One region of the Roseibium sp. SCP14 genome, then DNA from elsewhere that is predicted to be linked to it. Evidence: riboswitches for the same ligand, from Rfam matches in the RefSeq annotation. Region 1 holds a riboswitch; the other holds the start of a gene.

Region 1 (3,411 bases):
AATCGGAAAGGTGGACAAACCAGGGATCCCGACCACCGTCTTCACCTTTCGTCCACTCGTACCAGCCATCGGCAGGTAAAAGGCAGCGCCCTGATTTGTAGGCATCTCGGAACGACGGCTTTTTCTCTGCGTCTTCAGAACGTGCATTGAACATCGGGTACTTGGATTGCACTTCCTTGGCCCAATGCGGAACCAGCCACCAGCGTCCGCCCGACACGGTCTGATTGCCGTCCCTGTCGAGGTTGATGAACAGCACTTCCTGTGTCGGAGCGATATTGTAGCGTGCGGCTGTATTTCGTTCCTTGAACTTGTCCGTCAGCCTGTACAATCTGACGATCTCCCGCCAGGGTCTGATCTGTGTGTAACGGCCGCACATGCTCGTCGTGCTCCCTGCTGCCAAACCAGATTAAAGGACAAACCGGGTTTCAATGAAAGTCTGTCTCAACCGGGTTTTGCGCGGAAGATCGAAGCTCGCTGAAGGGCAGTTAGGGGCGCACAGATTTCTCTCGGCCTTTGAACTGCTTCGGATTTTTCCGTTCCGTGGGCAGATCATCCTTGCGAGGTGGTCCGTGGCTTGACTGGTGCGGAAATGATAAGCTCCACCCAGAGTAGGAGGTCACGATGTCTTTGCAGCATGATGTTGTCATTGCCGGAAGCGGCCCTCTTGGAATTGCCACTGCACGCAGATTGGCCGAAAGAGGGGCAAAGGTTCTTGTACTTGAACAGGGAGAACCGATTTCGGAGCCGCCGGGATCGCATTACCGCAACTCGGAACGGTTCATCAGGCAACCGGACAGCTACCTCCCGGCTGCTACGCAATACCTGGAGTTTTTCGACGACAGCGTACCCCGCGACGCACTTCCCGGGGCCGCGGTCACGCGCACCGTCGGTGGCCAGGGAGTGATTTGGACGAACCTGTGCCCGCGCGGGGACGCGCTATGGCCCTTGATGAGCGAAGAGGTGTGGTCAGAGCGCTACCTGCTGGCGGAGAAGTATCTCGGTGTACAGGCCGACACTCTCGATCGTTCAGTCCGTCAGCAACGCATCGCGGCGGCGCTCAAACCTCGCGCCGAAGCCTCGGGTCGTGTTGTCTCAGCACTTCCTGTAGCCGGGCACTATCGGGATGACGGAAAGCTGCGATACACCGGATCAATCGACATTCTGGATGCAGATGCAGCGGCTGGTAAGAATGTGTCGATACGACGGGACCGGGTGGTTCGTGTTGTGCATGAGGGTCACAGGGTCAAGTGGCTGGAGACGGCATCCGGACGCATCGAGGCGGCGAGTTACGTGATTGCAGGTGGCGCAATCGCCACGCCCCAATTGTTGTTCCTGTCGGGCATTCGGCCAAAAGCACTGGGTCGGTATCTTTCCTATCATCCCTTGGCTGTGTGTCAGGTTGTTCTTGATCCCGAGTTCTGCCGTGCAGACGGTCAGACGGATATCGATCCGCGCATACAGGTTCGGCCAAGCGAAACCGCGCCCTGGTACACGCTGATCCTGCATGATGTTTCGCCATTCACCCCCGCCGGTGACGATGTCGAGATCGGATCAAACCGTCTGGTTGAGATCCAGTCAATCTGCCCGGTCGACAATGAAGAACACAAGCGGGCGATCTTCCACGAGGATGGACGCGTGACCTTCGATGTTCCGTTGTCGGCCGCTGATCTTGCCAGAATGACCGACGCGGAAAAGGAGGCTGAAGAACTAACGGATCTGATCGGACGCACCCGGGACGGGTGTTCGCTGACCTGGATGCCTTTTGGTTTTGCACACATGACGGGAACGACCCGCATGTCGAAAGATGACAACGGCACCGGTGTCAGCGATTACCAGGGTCGTGTGTGGGGCTATGACAACTTGTACCTTGCCACCAACGGACTGATACCGACGAGAATGGCCGTCAATCCGACACTGACAGGTGTCAGCCTCGCTATCCATGTCGCAGACCGGATCCAGGTTTAGTTTCCTTATAGATGAGCTGCTTCTGCCTTCTTGTTTCATCGCCACAATCCGGTTAGGAAGGGATTTGACGGTTCTGGAGACGGCTTTGCCGAATCCGGATGAAACGGGAATCCGGTAAGGGCATCGAGACCCTGATCCGGAGCTGCCCCCGCAACTGTGAGCGGTGAGCGCCTGCATAAGAGCCACTGGCCCTGTCCGGCCGGGAAGGAGTGCAGAACGCGATGAGCCGCGAGCCAGGAGACCGGCCGTCGCTGAAGCAACCTCAAGCGCTGTCGGGTGGACGGTCGGGAGAACAAGGTGACGGATAAGAACAGCCCGCGAGCAACGCTCGTTTTTGGCGGAGCCCGCTCCGGAAAAAGCCGTTTTGCAGAAACCCTTGCAGTTCGATCGGGCCTTGAAAAGGTCTATGTGGCAACCGGGGCCGCATTCGATGCTGAAATGGCTGAGCGGATCACGGCCCACAGGCAACAACGAGGCCCTGGCTGGGTAACCGTCGAAGAACAAATGGATCTCACTGCGGCGTTGGAGCGTGAATGTGCCCCTCAGCGGGTCGTTCTTGTGGATTGCCTGACGCTCTGGCTCTCGAACCTGACCTTCTCCGGAGGAGACATCGGCTTGGAAACGGACCGGCTCTGCGAAGCAATCCGGAACTTGCCAGGATCTTGTATCTTCGTTTCGAACGAGGTCGGGATGGGCATCGTGCCGGAGAACCGACTTTCCAGGTCGTTTCGCGATGCGCAGGGCCGACTTAATCAGGATATTGCGGAGGTTTGCAGTCAGGTGGTGTTTGTCGCCGCCGGGCAACCGCTGCTTTTGAAACCCAATACTCAACCGGAAATCAGATTATGACCACTTCTACCTTGCAGCCGGGCCAGAAAATTCCGGCAACGATCGTCACCGGGTTTCTGGGAGCAGGCAAGACGACACTCATTCGGAACCTTCTCCAGAACGCAAACGGCAAGCGTATTGCTCTGATCGTCAATGAGTTCGGTGACATGGGGTTCGACGGATCGCTTGTGAACGGCTGCGCGGATCCGGATTGCTCGGCTGAAGAAGTGGTGGAGCTGACCAATGGCTGCATCTGCTGCACGGTGGCTGACGATTTTCTGCCGACCATGGAAATGCTGCTCGCTCGCGATACGCCACCTGAGCATATTGTCATCGAGACTTCCGGTCTCGCATTGCCGCAACCGCTGGTTCGGGCGTTTTCCTGGCCGAGTGTAAAGCCGAAGGTCACCGTGGATGGGGTGGTGACTGTTCTGGACGCTGCTGCACTTGCCGAAGGCCGGATTGCACTGGACGAGGAGGCTCTCGAGGCGCAACGCGCTGCAGATGAAGCGCTGGATCACGAAAGTCCCGTAGAAGAACTGTTCCACGACCAGCTTCGCTGTGCCGATCTTGTTGTGTTGAACAAGGCCGACCTGGTGTCTTCAGATGCCTTGAGCG
Region 2 (3,411 bases), on a different contig from region 1:
ATTCAACGCCGGTATCGCGTGGGGCGATCAGAACCGGCGGAGTTTCCGGCTGGTCCGCCGGGATCATCCAGACTTCCGAGGTTTCGTGGTCGTGGATATCGATCACGATGGTCTCGCCGGACTGGGTCTTGCCAACCCCCATGAAGAAGCCGGCATCCTCTTCCTCGAATACCAGGACATCATTCGCAGGATCCGTCCCGATTTCGTGACGGAAGAGTTTGGACGGCCGGTGATTGTCATCGAGACGGACATAGAAAACGAATTTGCTATCGGCGGAAAAGACCCCGCCGCCGCCCGTATCTTCGACGCTGTAATCCAGATCATTGCCGCTAGAAACCTCACGCAGTCTCAGGGAGTAATATTCGGAACCCTTGTCGTCATACGCCCAGGCAAGCAGTTTGTGATCCGGGGATTGGCTGGCACCGCCGAGCTTGAAGTAGGCCTTGCCCTCAGCTTCGCTGTCACCGTGCAGGAGAATGGTCTCTTCACCGCCCTCACGTGGCGTGCGGAAGAAAATCGGTTGCTGGCCACCGGTTTCGTATTTCAGGCCGTAGGCATAGGGACCATCGGGAGAGGGAACGGAACTGTCATCTTCCTTGATCCGGCCACGCATCTCGGCAAAGAGCTTCTCCTGCAGCTCCCGGGTCGGTTCCATCTGTGCGTCCTGGTAGGCATTTTCCGCTTCCAGATAGGCACGAATATCGGCGTCGAGAACGGAAGGGTCCCGCATGACGTCCTGCCAATTGTCTGCGCGCAGCCAACCATAGTCGTCCTGTCGTGAAATGCCGTGGGTTTCAAGGGTCTCGGGGCGCGCTTCGGCGCGCGGGGGAAAAGCATCCTGTTTCATGATTTCCGAGGTAAGAATTTTGGCTGCTGAAGGCAAGGGTAGATCGCACGGAATTCAGCTGAAAGAACAATAAAACTACGTGAGGGCATTTTTGGTTTTACGCAGTCGGAATCGGTCGATTGCGAACCGCATTTTTGAAAATGCTGTCACGTAGAGAAATTGCTAAGTCACAAGGTTTTTCGGAATGTCGAACTGTCAGCTTACATCAGTCAGTACAAGCTGAGAAATCACCAGCAGCAAGAAGTTGAGCATCGGGACGGCTCAGACCCAACGTCCCGGCAGGACAACAAGCAGCGCGATTATTGGAAAAAAGTACAAACATGGGGGTATGGAGATGGAGGCGTGAAAGAGCACATCCAGTGCATCAGCGGATTGTAGAGTGTATCAATTTCTGTTTGAAATATTCACGAGATCCGCGGCGAAAGACAACGAACAAATTAGTCTCAAATGCCTCGGCAAGAGGACCCGGGATTGCCGGGCATCAGCTGCGGGATGCGAAGTCCGCGTCGCTCGGATCTCCCGGGGTCACGCTGTTCAAGTAGCCTTTCTTGATCCGCTTGCCGTCAAAGCGGAAGAAGGCAATCGCGCGGGTCTCGAAACGTTGACCTGACACCAGCGACTTGCCCCGTGTGTTGTGCATGCTGAAGAGCCTGTTACCATCCTCAGCCATCTCGACAAAATCCTGCTCCTCGACCTCCGCATCCTGGCGCATGCGGCCTATGCGACGTTGGAAAATGTCATGGGAGAGATGCCTGCCGTCGATCTCAGCTGAAAAATCAGGTGTGAAGTAGGTCTCCATGATCTGTTGGGCCGTGTGGTCATCTGAAAAAACCCAATCGGCCATGAAATCCTGAAAGACAGTCTGGAGCGGCCCGTTGAAGCTATATCTGTTCTGCTGACCTGGCATGTGACCCATGCTCCCCGATTGATGAGTGAGATCCCGGTTTGATTTGCTTCTCAGATGGTGCTTCCGGCGGACATGACGATCAAGTTAAAACGCGTTTAGTCAGGCGCAATCCTAAATTTCAGCATTGTCCCGGCGAATGTCGTGGCCCGGTAGATGGGTGTCGGTTTGCCGATTGACACATTCAGCAATTTGCGCCAATCAAAAAGGCATGGTTTTCGAATCCAAGTTCTGGATCGAAATTAAAAGGGAACACGGTGCGGCGTAGCCAACAGGCACCAAATCCGTGACTGCCCCCGCAACTGTGAACGGTGAGCGGACCTGAAAGCGCCACTGGGGAGACCCCGGGAAGGATCAGGCGAGCTGTGACCCGTAAGTCAGGAGACCTGCCATTTCATCTTCAACTTCAACCCGGGCGGGGTGTTCCGGAGGAGCGAGTGATATGGCTGACCAGCATCTGCTGACAAAGTTCGACATTCGGTTCTTCAGCATTCCGCGCAATCGCGGAGGGCGATATGAACCGGAAAATACAAAAAAGATCACTTCATACTCCTGTCTTTCTTGACAAGGCCAGCAGCGTCAGCGAGCGGGCTGCTCGTGCAATGTGCCCAAACGGGCGCGATACGATGGTTGCAAATCAGAGAATAGGTAATGTAATAACATTACAAGAATCGAATTTGCACGGAGATACCCCTTTGTCTGGCAAAAGCAGGGAGAGTGGAAATTTTCCAGGTCAGCGCTCACAGGTGCACAACCTCTTCTCGAAAAAAGGGGGCGCCGATGAGCATTGATCCTCACAGGATATTCGTGTGCACCTCCTGCCGTTACAGCGGGAGCGACTGCCGGCCGGGTTTTGAGTTGATCAGCAAATTGCAGGACGCCCTGAAACTGGCGGTACCGGTCGTGGGGGATGAGTTTGAAATTTCCGGCATTGCATGCATGGCCGGATGCTCACGTCCCTGTACGGTTGCGTTCCGGGCCAGCGACAAGGCGACGTATCTGTTCGGGGATATCGATCCGGATGAAGACATCGATGATCTTGTTGCCTTTGCCCGGCAATATCGTGACCTGGAAGACGGCTGGTGTTCGTCCGGTCAACGTCCGGGCAAACTGAAGCGCTCGGCATTGGCGCGCATACCGGCAGCGATGATCGTCACTGAAGCAAACAAGGCTGCTGTTTCATGAATGGTGTGTCGCTCTCGGTCCGAAAGGCGGGCTGGCAGGTGAGGCAGGGCGAAACGATCCTGCATCCGGTCAGTTTTGACCTTGAAGCCGGGAAGGTCCTCGGAATTGCCGGTGCCAATGGAGCCGGCAAATCCACGCTTTTGCGATTGCTCTACCGGTTCCACAAACCGAGTGAAGGCGCAATTTTTCTGGACGGCCACGACATCTGGAGGATGTCTTCGCGTGAAGCGGCAAGAAAGGTTGCCGCGGTCCTTCAGGAACAGCCTACGGATTTCGCCCTGTCTGTATACGAGATCGTCGCCCTCGGGCGTCGTCCGCATGGATCAGGCCTTGCAAGAAGCGGCAAAAGGGACGCGGAAATCGTAGAAACCGCAATCGAACGAATGGGGCTTTCCCCATATTCGCACCGCTCCTTTGGCACCCTGTCCGGTGGTGAACGGCAACGTGTAATGGTGGCCCGTGCGCTGGCACAGGA

What was found. Region 1 has a riboswitch for cobalamin ahead of cobU (bifunctional adenosylcobinamide kinase/adenosylcobinamide-phosphate guanylyltransferase). Riboswitches for the same ligand answer to the same signal wherever they lie in the genome.
Region 2: linked by a shared signal. The riboswitch ahead of ABLQ08_RS19780 (hypothetical protein) and the one ahead of cobU (bifunctional adenosylcobinamide kinase/adenosylcobinamide-phosphate guanylyltransferase) in region 1 are both predicted to bind cobalamin.

Annotation. Positions count from the first base shown of each region.
Region 1 covers NZ_JBDZYH010000003.1:776,237-779,647, reverse strand. Annotated here, with positions in the region: gene ABLQ08_RS16155 (SOS response-associated peptidase) at 1-376, opposite strand, end outside; gene ABLQ08_RS16150 (FAD-dependent oxidoreductase) at 622-1,965, shown strand; cobalamin riboswitch at 2,017-2,229, shown strand; gene cobU (bifunctional adenosylcobinamide kinase/adenosylcobinamide-phosphate guanylyltransferase) at 2,263-2,814, shown strand; gene cobW (cobalamin biosynthesis protein CobW) at 2,811-3,411, shown strand, end outside.
Region 2 covers NZ_JBDZYH010000004.1:588,121-591,531, forward strand. Annotated here, with positions in the region: gene ABLQ08_RS19770 (S9 family peptidase) at 1-847, opposite strand, end outside; gene ABLQ08_RS19775 (nuclear transport factor 2 family protein) at 1,329-1,754, opposite strand; cobalamin riboswitch at 1,947-2,159, shown strand; gene ABLQ08_RS19780 (hypothetical protein) at 2,267-2,542, shown strand; gene ABLQ08_RS19785 (DUF1636 domain-containing protein) at 2,532-2,936, shown strand; gene ABLQ08_RS19790 (ABC transporter ATP-binding protein) at 2,933-3,411, shown strand, end outside.